2 regions of the Bradyrhizobium sp. HKCCYLRH2060 genome follow, and region 2 is predicted to be linked to the other one. Evidence: predicted binding sites of a transcription regulator. Region 2 holds the regulator's gene; the other holds the start of a gene.
The links. Region 2 encodes LexA, which represses DNA repair genes until DNA is damaged. Its sites were predicted from a motif close to TGTTCNNNNTGTGTTCNG; they were not measured.
Positions count from the first base shown of each region.

Region 1: recA (recombinase RecA) is a predicted target of LexA. The motif match lies at 2,635-2,652, and genes of this name have one in related genera.

Region 1 is NZ_JBNPUK010000003.1:569,814-574,234, forward strand. Features, by position in the region: gene ACQR10_RS10340 (hypothetical protein) at 1-29, shown strand, start outside; gene ACQR10_RS10345 (DUF6894 family protein) at 369-608, opposite strand; gene ACQR10_RS10350 (hypothetical protein) at 1,877-2,170, opposite strand; gene recA (recombinase RecA) at 2,744-3,832, shown strand; gene ACQR10_RS10360 (DUF1835 domain-containing protein) at 4,126-4,421, shown strand, end outside.
Region 2 is NZ_JBNPUK010000008.1:202,608-207,028, forward strand. Features, by position in the region: gene ACQR10_RS17810 (ComEC/Rec2 family competence protein) at 1-454, shown strand, start outside; gene ACQR10_RS17815 (hypothetical protein) at 409-666, opposite strand; gene ACQR10_RS17820 (hypothetical protein) at 842-1,282, opposite strand; gene lexA (transcriptional repressor LexA) at 1,578-2,276, opposite strand; gene ACQR10_RS17830 (molybdopterin molybdotransferase MoeA) at 2,482-3,693, opposite strand; gene ACQR10_RS17835 (LysR family transcriptional regulator) at 3,905-4,421, opposite strand, start outside.

The DNA of each region.
Region 1 (4,421 bases), on a different contig from region 2:
CGATGCGGCGGCTTCCCAGCGCCGATTGAACGATTCCGGCAAGCGCCTCATTCCTTTTCGCCAAGAAGCTTGCGTGTGTCGCGATTGATGAAATGAAGCCGCGTGCAGGCCTTGCAGACCACGGTTTCATAGGAGCACGTGGGATCGCCTGGCTTCGGCTCTTCCAGCCAATGCTGCACGTTCATCCCCGTTCGCGGACATTTGAAGATCAGATTACCCATACAAATTTAAATGTCTGCCAGGATGCAGACAGGCATTTTGATCTCGATCAAGCTCGGCTGCCGAAATGACGCGCAGTCGACCTCGCCGGCCACAGGCTGAGGTTGTGGTTCTCGTCGGTGACAATCCACAAGAGGTCTGGCGAGCCGTCAGGCCTGATCCAGCGACTCGGCGACGATCCGGATGCGGAAGACCGGCTGCCGTGCCTCGTCGAGCAGCTCCATCTGCCATTCGGAGTTTTCGGCGAGCTTGCGCGAGATGCTGCTGGCCATGTCGGCGCAGACGGTGGTCATCTCTTTCCAGGCTGCGTTGCGGTCGGCGCACTCGGTCCCATACTCGGACGCGCCTGAGAAGTGGCCGTTGCGGATACGAAAGAAATAGAGCGGCATTGCCAAAACCGGTGAGCCCTGACCGCCCCAGGCCGCTGGGTTTGATGTACGCACCACAAATGGAAGCGCAAAACCCACTCGGATCAATTCCGGTAAAATACGGTCGGTCGCGCTGTTCGCTTCGGTTAGGCTGATTGCCGTTGGTGATGTGCGGCGCAACCGGGCACAGCGAAGGCCGACGAATGAGCCTCGGACCGCCGCGGTCCGAGGCTCGGCGTCAACGTCGTAGCTTCCCAGCAAGGGCAGTTCGGCAATGAAACAATTAAATTAGTACGAAACCTGTCGGCGTGCCTTGCGTCAGATCAAGGTTGCAATCTCGATCAACCGCCGCGGGACGCACTTGGCTGCGGTCGAAGATCCGTTCCGGCACGACTGTCAGTCGGTAGGCAATCTGCGTCGCGCCGTCGACCATTTCCAGGAGTTCGTCGCAGGCCGGACAACGCCTCTCTCCCGCGGCGCCTTGCTGCGAGTGAAGCTCGATCCTTTGAAGGCCGGCCCTGCAGGACGGACACGTCACGTCATCTCTTGTCATCGCCGATATGAAGCGCAGCGCCCGCAATCCGTTCCCCGACATCACGACAATGACGGAGGGAGATGCATCCCGAGCGGAGCTATCAACGTCGAAAGCCCCGGACGTCGTCCGGGGCTTTCTTTCGGCGCGGATGGTTTCAGGGCCGTGCGCCTACGGGTGACGGAGCCTGCAAATGTTGGAGCTGGCAGGCTGCAAGGGATCGGTCGACGCCGCATCACTGACAATACATCACGGACAATACGGGTCAGCCATCATCGCAACGAACAAACAAATCCGGGGCTGATCAAAAATTTGCTCAGACGTACGACAACCACGATTATATAACGCAACCCAAAGTTTATGACAATGGTTTGTGGCTTGAAGATGTCGTGGGCGCGGGGGCGCCGCGTGATGCGGGTCACGCGGGTCTCGTCCAGGCCGTTCCTCAGGCCGGCATGAGGAGCTTGCGCGAATGGCACGCTAACCCATCCCTCGGGCGTGGTCCGACACGAAGTTGTCCGAGGTTCGTCGTTTCATCTGTCGCTCGTCATATGGCGGCCGCCGAGCTGGTCGGATCCGCGTGCTGCGGAACTTCGCGGCCGGACGCCGCGTGCAGGGCGGCTGCACGTCTGCATCGAAATCGTGCGTCTGCACGCACGATGAGCCGAACAAAAGCAGAAGAGGCGAGGGAACTTCGTTCTTCTCAGGAGAACCACGGACCGTGCGATCTACGCACGCGTGTAGGAGTTTGGTAGTTTCAAGGAAAAGTCTTGACGAGCTCGATCGGCCCGACGATCGCGGCATTGAAGTCGGCGAGGTCTTCGCTGGGAATCCAGTACTCGAGATGCTCTCGGCCGCCGGCCTCATGCACTTCGTACGCGTCGATGAAGCGTCGCAGGATCGCGAAGCGCAGCACATGGCCGCAGCCGCTCGCCGGTACGTTCCAGTCCCTCGCGATCTTCACGGCATAGGCCTCGGTCAGCACCGGGTAGAAGATCGGCTGCTCCGGAAGGCGCGGCGGAAACGCCCGCATGCCCGAGGCCGCGATCAAGGCGAACTCCTTTGGGCCGACCGGGCGTCACAGCGTGAGGGTCTGTTCCTTGTTGGATCCGGTCATGCTGGTCCCGAAAATTGGAAGCGGTAGGGGGCTCACAGAGAAGGACCAGCAGGATGATAGGGCACGGTCGAGACCACAATAACAATTTATAATTGAAGTGGCGTCTGTCACTGGCGCGAGAGGCGAGGTTGGAGCGCTCGGACAGGCCGGTCGTAATTCGCATGATCGCCGGTCGGCGGCTGCGCCGCTCGCGCGCATGGCCTCCGCCTTCAGCCGAGCCAGGATCCTCTCGCGGTCGCCGTCATCCAGCATCCCTTACTTCGCTTGTGGGCCCGCTCGTCGGGCAGCGCTTCCTCAGCGGTGCTCGGTGCACTGGCGCCGGCCCTCGGCCCCTCGAGCGGCAGGCGCGTCCCCGCGGCTGTCAGGGGTTTGCGAAGAGAAGAGGCGTGATTGTCGAGAAGAACATATTGCGAACAAAGAACGGATGGAGTACATTCACCTCAAGATTGCTGGCCGACCTCGTTAACCGTTTGTCCATCTCGCGAATCCCCGCCATAAGGAGCGCCAATGTCCGCCACCGCCCTGCGTATCGTCGAAGGTTCCTCAATGGATAAGAGTAAGGCGCTCTCTGCTGCGCTGTCCCAGATCGAACGTCAGTTCGGCAAGGGCTCGGTGATGAAGCTGGGCAAGAACGACCGCTCGATGGATGTCGAGACGGTGTCGACCGGCTCGCTCGGGCTCGACATCGCGTTGGGGATCGGTGGGCTGCCGAAAGGGCGCATCGTCGAGATCTACGGTCCGGAATCCTCGGGCAAGACCACGCTGGCGCTGCACACGGTGGCGGAAGCGCAGAAGAAGGGCGGCATCTGTGCCTTCATCGATGCCGAGCATGCGCTCGATCCGGTCTATGCGCGCAAGCTGGGCGTCAACATCGATGAGCTCCTGATCTCACAGCCGGATACGGGTGAGCAGGCGCTGGAGATCTGCGACACCCTGGTGCGTTCCGGTGCGGTCGACGTGCTGGTGGTCGACTCGGTGGCGGCGCTGGTGCCGAAGGCCGAGCTCGAAGGCGAGATGGGCGAGTCGCTGCCGGGCCTGCAGGCCCGCCTGATGAGCCAGGCTCTGCGCAAGCTGACGGCCTCGATCAACAAGTCCAACACGATGGTGATCTTCATCAACCAGATCCGCATGAAGATCGGTGTGATGTACGGCTCGCCGGAGACCACCACCGGCGGCAATGCGCTGAAATTCTATGCCTCGGTCCGCCTCGACATCCGCCGCATCGGCGCGATCAAGGAGCGCGACGAGGTGATCGGCAATTCCACCCGTGTGAAGGTGGTGAAGAACAAGCTGGCGCCGCCGTTCAAGCAGGTCGAGTTCGACATCATGTATGGCGAGGGCGTCTCCAAGATGGGCGAAATCCTCGATCTCGGCGTCAAGGCCGGCATCGTTGAGAAGTCCGGCGCCTGGTTCTCCTACGATAGCCAGCGTCTCGGGCAGGGACGTGAGAATTCGAAATCGTTCCTCAAGACCAATCCGGACATGACCGCCAAGATCGAAGCCGCGATCCGCCAGAACTCCGGCCTGATCGCCGAGCAGATCCTGGCCGGCAATGCCGAGCGCGACGCCGACGGCGAGGAGCCGGCGGAGGAGTAGAGCTACGACGGCGGCGGGTGCCATGGACGTCGTGTTGCCGACGTTCCGGCGCCCGTTTGCAGAAGTGTGGTGTTCTGCCGAAATCTGCGTTGCTGCATGACCAATGCAGTGAGCCCGGGTTTCTGAGCGCCGGATACGATCTTCAGCGCGAATAGTCGAAAGCGTGCGGGCGGACGAGCGGACCGGATCCGCGCGGCGGCACCAACATTTCCGGCGCCGGTCCTGGGCGCCGGGAGCCGATCGCAAACGTGTTGATAGCCTTGAGCCAATCAGGTCGTGCCGGAGCCAACAGCATGACGCGTTTGATTCTAGCGGCCGATGATCCCAGCGCCGGAGCGCTTCGGAGGGGCGGCTTTGCCGACCTGGTGGTACCAATTCTCCATCGTTTCGTGTGGGGACCGCTGCCATCCGATGCCGAATTATCGGCTTATCTCGTCCAGCGCACCGTGCGACGGAAGCGGGGGCATTGGTTGGATTTCGCCTCGCGCGTCGACTTCATGGCGGTCGGCGGGCGGAGTCAGAGTTTTCTCGAACTTGTCGACCGTTGCGATAGCGTCGAACTGTGGATGGGGACCCGTCCGAACGATCA
Region 2 (4,421 bases):
CAAGGATGTGTTCGCCACCAAGGAGTGGCTCGCGGCCGACGCCGATGCCCGGCTGCCGGCGGACGCCTCGCTCGCCGATGGCGTCTCCTGCGACGAGGCGGGCTGCGTGGTCGCGATGGCCGACGGCCGCTTCGCCGCCATGACCTTGCGCGCTGAGGCGCTCGCCGACGATTGCGCCCGTGTCGCGCTGATCGTCACCGCGCGCGCCGCGCCGTCATCCTGCGCGGCGGCCGTGATCGATCGCGAGCGGCTGCGGCAGCAGGGCGCCTTGTTGCTGGTGCAGCAGGGCAAAGGCTTCGCCGTGACGCCGGCGCGTGCCGGCGGCACCGACCGCCCATGGTGGCCGGCGCCCGCCGAGGCCGGCGAGTTCGACACGACGCTGACGCCGCGTGCGCCGGCCGCGCGGCTTCAGGACGCGACGCCGCCGGAGACGGAGCAGGGCGAGCAGGATTGAGCGCCGGGCAGCTCGAAGGTGCCGAGATGATACTCGGCGTCGTCTGGTCCATCGAACAGCGAGGGCCCTTCGACCAGCGTGAACGCAGCGCCCGGATAGCGTTGCCAGATGGCGACGTCATCAGCCGTGACCGTCAGCCATCCGAACGCAAGCATGTAGCGGCCGGGCTCGGTGATCCGTCCGGCCTTGTTCCAATCGATCTTGTTGACCACGGCGGCAAGCTCCCCCGGCAAACAATGCCGGCCGAGGGATGTCGTTCCTATCCGATGCGATGCCGGGGCGTGAGATTCGCCCGAGAGGACTTTGCGCTTGCAGAACCCAAGTTGACCAAGTCTCCCACCGTCGAAAGCGCGCTCACGACCGACAGAAATGCCGACGCGCAGGCCCTCAGGTGATGCTGATGCGGCGAATCGGTGTGGCCTGCGACGTCGGCACGTCCTCGCCGATGTCCGGGCGACGCTCTGCCGGCTGCTTGCTGACCGGCAATTGCAGCACGGTGACGCGCTGGCCCTCGCAGAGCTGGGTCACCAGCACGTGGCGGCCGTCGGCGAACTCGATCGCGTCGTGATGGCGATCGGGAATGTGCGTCTCGATGCTGTTGAACTTCGCGACGCGCTCGCGGATCGTCCGGGTCCAGAGCCAGCGGCTGTCGTAGCGGACGTCCTCGGCGAAGGCCAACTCGGTGCCGGGCAGCATGCAGACTGCGACGGTCGGCTCGCTCTCCAACGCGAAGCCGCGGGTGGCGGTGCCACGGAAGGTCATCGAGATCAACGTCTCGCCGACCTTGGCGGGACGGGACGCAACCGCATGGAGGCTGTAGTCACACATCGGATCGCTCCTCGTTGAGAGATAGCCGACCCACGCTCCCCCCGGACAGGCGCAGGCCTCTATCAGAGTGGACATCGATGGTGATGTTAGCGCGCGCTTCGCGGCAATTCTGCGCTGATCTGCATCGCGTGTGCCCGCGGCCGATCACAAGCGTTTGAGCATGCCGCGCTGCACATCATGAGGTGCATTCGCGAGCGACGTATTGTGCTGGGCTGCCTCTTGCTTTGCTGGGCTGCCTCTTGTTCGGCGGCGAAAGCGCGTGCGCCCGCCGCCGATCGACCGATCGCATTCGCGATCAGTACTTGCGATACAGCCCGACCAGCTTGCCCTGGATCTTCACCCGGTTCGGCGGCAAGATGCGCACCTCGTAGGCGGTGTTGGCCGGCTCCAGCGCGATCGATGCGCCGCGGCGGCGGAAGCGCTTCAAGGTGGCTTCCTCATCGTCGATCAGCGCCACCACGATGTCGCCGGTGTCGGCGGTCTCGTTGCGCTGGATCAGCGCCATGTCGCCGTCGAGGATGCCGGCATCGACCATCGAGTCGCCGCGCACCTCGAGCGCGTAGTGGTCGCCGTTGCCGAGCATGTCGGCAGGTACGCTGATGGTGTGGCTGCGCGTCTGCAGCGCCTCGATCGGGGTACCGGCGGCGATGCGGCCCATCACCGGCACCGCCACGGGGCGCTCGCCATCGTCCAGCGCGGGAGTGCTGGTGCGCACCTTGCCGAGATTGCCCTCGATCACCGACGGCGTGAAGCCGCGACGGTTGCCCGCGGCCTGCGACAGCTCGGGCAGCTTGATCACCTCGATCGCGCGGGCGCGATTCGGCAGCCGGCGGATGAAGCCGCGCTCCTCGAGCGCCGTGATCAGGCGATGAATGCCGGACTTCGAACGCAGATCGAGCGCATCCTTCATCTCGTCGAAGGACGGCGGCACGCCGGCTTCCTTGAGCCGCTCGTTGATGAACCGCAGAAGTTCGTACTGTTTGCGCGTCAGCATCTCGACCTGGTCCCCGGTTTGTTGTCGTCCGAGTCCAGGAGCTGCGCCTTGAGCACAAGCCGGCTGAGAGCGCCCTGGAGTCGGACCGTCATCGCGTCGCCCGCAACATACTAAAAACAAATCATGAACGGACACTATATGTTCGATGTGTGTTCCGCAATCCTAAAAATATGATGAACGGACCGGGCTTTACCGGGGAAGCGGCTCAGTTCGGCAGGCGCAGGATCTCGCACGGGCTGCCGGCAGGCGCCTTCGGCGCAAACGCCGGCCGGATCACCAGCGCCTGCGACAGCGCGAGGTTCCCGAGCAGCGACGAATCCTGCTGGCTCACTGGGGTGGCTACCAGCGTGCCGTCGGCGCGCTCCTCGAGCTGCGCCCGCAGATAGTCCTCGCGCGAATCGTTCGCCCCCAACTCGCGGCCGAGCAGGGCGGTCTCGCGCGGCATTACGGCCTCGTCGCGGCCGAGCAGGCGCCGAATCAGCGGCACCATGAACAGGATGGCGCAGACATAGGACGACACCGGATTGCCGGGCAGTCCGATCACCCTGATGTCGCCGAGCCGTCCGTGCATCATCGGCTTGCCCGGCCGCATCGCGATCTTCCAGAACGCCATTTCGACGCCCTCGGCCTCCAGCGCCTGCTTGACCAGGTCGTGATCGCCGACCGAGGCGCCGCCGGTCGTGATCAGGACGTCGGCCTCGGCCGCGCGGGCGCGCCGGATTCCAGCGACCGTCGCCTCCATCGTATCCGCGGCGATGCCGAGATCGATCGGCGTCGCGCCCTCGCTGCGCACCAGCGCCCGCAGCGCGTAGCCGTTGGAATAGACGATCTGCCCCGGGCCGGGCGTCGAGCCCGGCATCACCAGCTCGTCGCCGGTGGCGAGCAGCGCCACCTTCGGCCGCCGCCGCACCGGCAGCGCCGGATGATTCATGCTGGCCGCCAGGGATAGGTCGCGGTCGCTGAGCCGGCGCCCGGCCTTCAGCAGCACCATGCCCTGGTGGAAGTCGACGCCGGCCGGCCGGATGTGCCGGCCTGTGATCGCGGCCTCGGTGATCACGACATGGCCGTCCTCGGCGATCGTGTCCTCCTGGATCACCACCGCGTCGGCGCCTGCGGGGACAACGCCGCCGGTGAAGATCCGCGCCGCCTCGGCGGGCCCGACCACGCGATCGAACGGCCGTCCCGCCGCGACCTCGCCGATCACCTTCAGCCGCGCCTTGGCCTTGGCTGCGTCGGCCGCGCGCACCGCATAGCCATCCATCGCCGACATCGCCTCGGGCGGCTGCGTCCGCAGCGCCGCGAGGTCGCGGGCCAGGATGCGGTGATAGGCCTCGTCCAGCCCGACCATTTCCTCAGCCAGCGGCTCGGTGCCGGCGAGCACCGCGGACAACGCATCGGAGACCGGCATCAGGGCCATGGGATTACCTTCGGACGAAGACGGGCAGATCGACTGAATCGCCTTCTAACCGAACGCGCACGGGGTGGCCAAGAGCCTAAGCCGCTCCCGGCTTTCCGATCGTCTGAAGGTGCGTCGCGTGGCCCGCCGCCTCACGATCGCGCGAGAAACTCTGCAATCATGCCGGGGGGCAGTCGCGATCTGCTCACGTGCACACGGAGACCCGACGGAGCTATCCGGCAGCCGCGCGACAGGCGGCGCGCTCGGTGGTGTGCAGGATGTCCGCCACCATGTTCCGCAGCCAGACCGATGCGGCATCGCGGTCGAGCTGCAGCGGCCAGACCATCGAGACCGCCGGCAGCCGCAACTTCAACGGCGCCGGACAGAGCGCCAGCCCAAACCGGGGTCCGTAGAGCCTTGCCATCCGGGTCGGGATCGTGGTGATCACCGGTGACGCGGCCACCGTCGCCAGCACGCTGAGGAAATCCGAGGAGGCCGAGACCACGTTGAGCTCGGTGCCGATCTCATCCAGCGCCGCCTCCAGGCAGCCCTGCAGGCTGTTGGTCAGCGTCACCAGTGCGTGCGGAAGCGACAGATAGGCATCCAGGCCGATCGGTGTTTTCATCGCGATGCGCTTTGGATTGTAGACGCAGCTCAGCGCCTGCTCGAACAGGAACTGGGATCGGTGCCGCAGCGCCACCGCCTCGAAGCAGCCGACGCCGACATCCAAGGCGCCCTCGTCGAGCAGA